2 linked regions of the Luteolibacter sp. Y139 genome follow. The main gene of each other region encodes a partner of the protein of the gene in region 2 in a complex. Links are inferred from orthologs where the notes say so. Each region holds a gene or a part of one and is shown on either strand. Other genes may lie near its edges.

What was found. Proteins that work in one complex are often made in the same cells at the same time.
Region 1: the proteins of cdaA (region 2) and glmM are in contact, whole or in part, in a crystal structure (PDB 7OJS), measured with the Bacillus subtilis proteins. The link is inferred for Luteolibacter sp. Y139 from one-to-one orthologs.

Annotation. Positions count from the first base shown.
Region 1 is NZ_JBBUKT010000007.1:367,889-370,796, forward strand. The notes cover bases 1-2,869. They hold glmM (phosphoglucosamine mutase), read left to right. Parts: upstream 1-691; coding sequence 692-2,047; downstream 2,048-2,869. Other genes in these bases: tal (transaldolase), read right to left, coding at 1-416; WKV53_RS18720 (DapH/DapD/GlmU-related protein), read left to right, coding at 2,647-2,869. Also shown: more of WKV53_RS18720, read left to right, coding at 2,870-2,908. UniProt on the Bacillus subtilis protein: Catalyzes the conversion of glucosamine-6-phosphate to glucosamine-1-phosphate. Glucosamine-1-phosphate is used for cell wall biosynthesis.
Region 2 is NZ_JBBUKT010000001.1:65,175-68,011, forward strand. Bases 33-2,830 are described here. They hold cdaA (diadenylate cyclase CdaA), read right to left. Parts: upstream 1,954-2,830; coding sequence 1,111-1,953; downstream 33-1,110. Other genes in these bases: bioD (dethiobiotin synthase), read right to left, coding at 362-991; WKV53_RS00300 (hypothetical protein), read right to left, coding at 2,028-2,258; folP (dihydropteroate synthase), read right to left, coding at 2,297-2,830. Also shown: more of folP, read right to left, coding at 2,831-2,837. UniProt on the Bacillus subtilis protein: One of 3 paralogous diadenylate cyclases (DAC) in this bacteria, catalyzing the condensation of 2 ATP molecules into cyclic di-AMP (c-di-AMP). Upon expression in E.coli leads to c-di-AMP synthesis.

The sequences.
Region 1 (2,908 bases), on a different replicon or contig from region 2:
TCCCAAGTGGAGGCGATCTTGATGAGGATGCGCTCCTTGGCGATGCCTTCCTTGGCGTAGGCGTCGATGAGGTGGCGGGCCTTGGCGAGGGTGCCTTCGGTATCGAAGGAGAGGCGGGCGTCGACTTCGGTCGAGACGCGGCCGGGGACGATCTTGAGGATTTCGAGGCCGAAGAGGATGAGGATGCGATCGAGGATGGACTCGATGAGGGCGTCGCCGGTGAGGGAGGAGCCTTTGTGCTCGGCCACGGCTTTCTCGACGAGAGGCTTGTATTCCGGCTTGGCGGCGGCCTGGAGGATCAGCGAGGGATTGGTGGTCGCGTCCTGAGGCTTGTAGGCCTTCATCGACTCGAAATCGCCGGTGTCGGCGACGACGGTGGTGAACTGCTTGAGTTGATCGAGTTGCGTGGCGCTCATGGCGGGGGCGGGGTAGGTCGGAACGGTGCGGGAGGCGAGATCAAAAAGTGTCCGCGTGGGAGAAACATACCGACGTGGCGGGTTCGTCAAACGCCGCTCATGGGCGGATCGAACGGGGTTCATGGACGGGACAGGAGCGACGGGGGCGCGGGTTTTTTACAAAAGCGGGTCTAACTTTTGAAATCCTGCGGTTCGTGTCGTGAATTTACCCGGAAATCCCGGGTTGCCGCACCCGAAGCTTTCATTCCGTGCCAAACGGGGCACCCTCTCCGCACATGAAGCTTTTCGGCACCGATGGCATTCGCGGCAAGGCGAACGAGTTCCCGATCACCCCTGAAGTGGCCCTCCGTGCAGGCAAGGCGGTGGCGCAGGTGCTGCGTTCGTCCGGGCATAATCGGAACCGGGTGGTGATCGGCAAGGACACGCGGATTTCCGGCTACATGCTGGAGACGGCGCTGACGGCCGGGCTGGTCTCGATGGGGATGGATGTGCTGCTGCCGGGGCCGCTGCCGACGCCGGCGATCGCTCATTTGACGAAGTCGATGGGTGCGGCGGCGGGGATCATGCTGACGGCTTCGCACAATCCGTATGAGGACAATGGGCTGAAGATTTTCGGGCCGGATGGTTACAAGCTCTCGGACGCGCTGGAGGAGATCATTGAGCGGCACATCCTTGGCGATGAGCCGGAGCCGCGGCCGATGTCGCCGGAGAAGATTGGGAAGGCGTATCGTATCGATGATGCGCGCGGGCGGTATATCGAGTTCGCGAAGCATACGGCGGACAATATCTCGCTGCATGGACTGAAAATCGTGGTCGATTGCGGGCATGGTGCGGCGTATTTCATCGCGCCGCTGATTTTCAAGGAACTCGGGGCGGAGGTGATCAAGCACGGGTGCGAGCCGGATGGGATCAACATCAATGATAAGTGCGGGGCGCTTTATCCGGAGACGGCTGGCGGGTTGGTGCGGCAGCATGGGGCTGATCTTGGCATTTCCTTTGATGGGGATGCGGACCGCGTGATCTTCACCGATGCGACTGGGACGCCGGTTTCAGGGGACCGCATTCTCGCGCTTGCGGCGCTTTCGTTGCATGAGCAGGGGAAGCTTCGCGGGAGTCGCATGGCTTGCACGGTGATGAGCAATCTGGGGCTGCACGAGGCGATGCGTCGTGCGGGGATCGAGGTGCTGACGACGCCGGTGGGTGACCGCAATGTGATCGAGGCGCTGCGGGAGAAGGGTGGATCGTTTGGTGGGGAGAATTCGGGGCATTTGATCTTTGCGGATCATGCGACCACGGGTGATGGGATACTGAGCGCGCTGCAGGTGTTGCGCGTGATGAAGGAGAAGAAGGCGACGCTTGCGGAGCTGGCTGCGTGCATGCGCGAGTTCCCGCAGGAGTTGGTGAATCTGAAGGTGGCGGCGAAGCCGCCGCTGGGTGAGCTGGCTGGCTTGCAGAAGCTGATGAGGGAGGCGGATGCTGCTTTCGGTGATGCGGGGCGTCAGTTGATCCGCTACTCGGGGACCGAGAACAAGATTCGCATTTTGGTGGAGCATCGGGATGCCGAGACCGTGCAGGAGTGGATCGAGAAGTTCACGAAGGCGGTGAAGGAGGACATTGGGGTGGCGGCGTGACAAGGAACCACGGAAGGCACGGAATACACGGAAGATTCCAATTGGCTTATGCGCACCAAGTGAACCTCCTAGAGCTCCATAGGGCTGATCCCATCGCGTTCGGGTTTCGACTGGTCGTTTCGTCCGAGATCCACGCCAGCCCTGATTCCGCGGGTATGGCTTTTGGAATTAAGGCGTTGGGCGAGGCTTGGCGTGAAGTGAGCAGAACGGTTGCCGAGAGCATCCTTTTGGAATTGCTTCGAAAGGACATGGCCTTCTCGTCACCCAGGCTTGAAGAGTCGGTGGTTAGGACGGGTGTGGACGAGTTCCTCGCGTCCTTTTCATCTGAGAGCCGCTTCTTTACCAATGGCAATTGGGAAATGGGGTGGATTCGCTCCAAACACAGTAGCACGTCGTTTGGTCCAGAATGGTCTCCAGCGACTGACGCAACCTTTGACGGAGGCGTCATCGCGATCGATTCATGGCGGTCGGGAATCCTATGGCTTGAAGATGAAGACTAGATCCACTTCTCGCCAAGGAACTATGCGCTGATCGTGTTTCCCAGTTCCTCCTTACTTCCGTGTATTCCGATTGCTCCGTGATTTAAGTATCAAGTCGTCATGCCTCTCTTCACCACCCGCGACATCGAGGACTTTCCGATCGGGAACATTCTGCTCCGAGATCATCATGCTGCTTTCGCGGTGGAGGGTTTGCGGACGCATCCGCATGCTTGGTTGGCGGCGGAGGATGTGGCTTTGATTTCTCCGGCGACGCCGACATTGGTGGATGAGCGCCGGACGCCGCTGGCGTGGTTCGGGGATGTGCCGAATGCGGAGAAGGCGATTGTTGCGAATGCGTCTTTCCTGATCATTCATCCGTGGG
Region 2 (2,837 bases):
GTTGGCGTCACCCGTTGGGAGCACCACTTCCAGATCACGACCTCGTAAGACCTCGAACCAAATAAAGCCATGTCCGTCCCTTCTGCCATCTCGTTCCCCGTGAACTCCGGCTCTACGCAACAAACCGGCATCCGCCGCTAATACGGCCTGCCCTCCCGTTTTCCAACGCCGTTCCTTCCACCGAGGGAACGGCGTTTTCTTTTCCCCTCGAAGTGATCCACCAAAGTTCCTAAGCGATCTCCAATGTCCCGAAGGGACCTCGGAACTTAGCCGGTGGCGTGAGCCACCGGATGCGGATCAAAAGCTCACCCGCCCCGGTAGGGGCGGCGCACTCGCGCGGCATCGGGTGAAACTTAACCCCTCAAGATCCAAGGAAAGGCTCCACCTCCAGGAAGTCCTGCCCATGGATGATCTCCGCCAGGATCGGCAAACCCGTCAGCTGCTCAATGATCCCCTTGTTCGTGATCGCCGCCGTATCCAGCTCATCCGCTAGGTGATTGATCACCAGCCCCGCGATCTCCAACCCACGCGCACGAATCGCATCCACCGTCAGCAGCGTGTGGTTCAGCGCTCCAAGCCGATTGCCCACCACCACAATCACCGGCAACCCCAGATCCGTCGCGAAGTCCGCCATGTCATACCCCTCGGCCAGCGGAACGCGCCACCCACCCACACCTTCGACAACCACCTCCGCGTGACTCGCAATGAAATCCCTCGTCGCCATCAACAGTGCGATCGGATCCACCGGCCGGTTCTCCAGCATCCCTGCCACCAGCGGAGCCACCGCCGCCTTCAGCCACACCGGATTCACCTGCTCCGGTTCCAAGCCACCCGACGCAGCCGCCAGCTGCACCGCATCATCGCGATCACCACAGCACACCGGCTTGAAGCCCGCCGCATCGATGCCTTCCGCACGCAGCGCCGCGACCAGAAGAGAGGAGAAACGGGTCTTGCCCGCGCCGGTATCAGTGCCGGTGACAAAGTAGCTCACGCCGCAGCGGTGCCCCCCCGCGGCGACACGGTCAAGGCGGATCCTCCTCAGGCACCAGCAAAGCCCGCGGCGGCTTGTCGCCCGGACCGAACAGCTCACCCTGTTCCCGCAGGTGCTCCCTAATCAGAAACCAGATCGCGGTCGCCAGCAGCAGCGACACGATCTTGGGGATCAGGTTCTTTCGAAACGCCTTTCTCATGATTGTTGTCGGTCGCGAGGAAGATCTCCGCCATCCGCGAACGGAACTTCTCCTCGCCCAGATTCCGCTCCAAGTGCCCGTCCATGCAGATGGAAATCGAGCCGGTTTCCTCGCTGACGATGATCGCCACGCAGTCGCTCTCCTCCGACACCCCGATCGCGGCACGGTGACGCAGGCCGATCGAGCGGTCCGCCAATTCGCGCTGGCTCACCGGAAACACGCATGCCGCGGCCGTCACCTTCTTGTTCGAAATCACCATCCCGCCGTCATGCAGCGGCGTCTTCGGGAAAAACACCGTCATCGAAAGCTCCGGCGAGAAGTCCGCATTCAGCATCACGCCCGTCTCCTCATACGGCTTCAGCGCGATGTCCCGCTGGATGGCAAACAGAGCCCCGATGCGCTTCTTTGACAGCGCCACCACCGAGTCCTCGAAGATCTCCAGGAAGTCGAGCTGGCTCTTGTTTGAGAACGAGAACAGCCGGCTGCTCCCCAGCTTCGCCAGCGCATTGCGCAGCTCCGGCTGGAAAATGATCGGCACCGCGAAGACCAGCAAGATCGCCGCCCGCGTCACCAACCACGAAATCACCGCGAACTCGAACAGCCGCAGCAGCAAGGTGATCGCCACCAGAATGACCACGAGTCCCACCAGAATCCGCGCCCCTCGGGTCGCCCGGAAGGCCCGGAAAATCTGATAGATGGCGATCGCCAGGATCAAAATTTCGATCCCGTCGCGCCAATGTAGCCTGACAAAGTCCCACACCATCCCGGTCGGGATACTACGCCGGGGCGCACCCCACTGTCATTTGCTTTTCCCCGCGAGGGGAAATCAGTGCCGGTTCACCAGCAGCCCGGCCCGTAATAAGGGCCGTAGTAGCCGCCATGGTAGTGGTGGTGGTCATTGTGCTCGCCGATGGCATAGCCCACGGCGGCGGCTCCGACTGCCATGGCCGTCGCGGCACCGGGATCGACCGTCTGCACCGGCCGGCCATAGGCGTCGTAGGTGGTCATGCAGGAAGTCCCGGCACAGGCGAGAATCAGGGCGGTGGCTTTGAGCGTGATCGCTTTCATGAGTTCGTTCGCGGGATTGGACGAAACCATTCACCAAATCATTCATCCGGAGAATGGGGGATTCCACGATGCAGGATCGCCTCGGTCATCCGCAGCGCCTGCACGTTCGGCAGCACCTCGTGGACCCGGTGGATCATCACACCCGCCTCCCGCGCCCACGCCGTGATCGCCACCGTCGGCCACGACCGGTCCGCTAGGTCGGCACTCCCGAGAACTCGCCCGATAAAGGACTTCCTCGACACCCCGAGCAGCACCGGACGCCCTCCGGCCCCCAGCTCCGGCAAGGCCCGCAGCAGCGCCAGATTGTGCTCCACCGTCTTCCCGAAGCCGATTCCCGGATCGAAGCAGATCGTTTCTGGATCAAGCCCCGCAGCAATCAGCGCCGCCAGTCGCTCCTCGAAAAACGCCCGCACCTCCGCCACCACGTCATCGTAGTGGGGGGCCACCTGCATCGTCCGCGGATCGCCCTGCATGTGCATCACCACCACCCCACAGCCGGTTTTCACGCACAGCGGAGCCATCTCCGGATCCCCGGTCAGGCCACTCACGTCATTCACGATGTCAGCCCCCGCCTCCAGC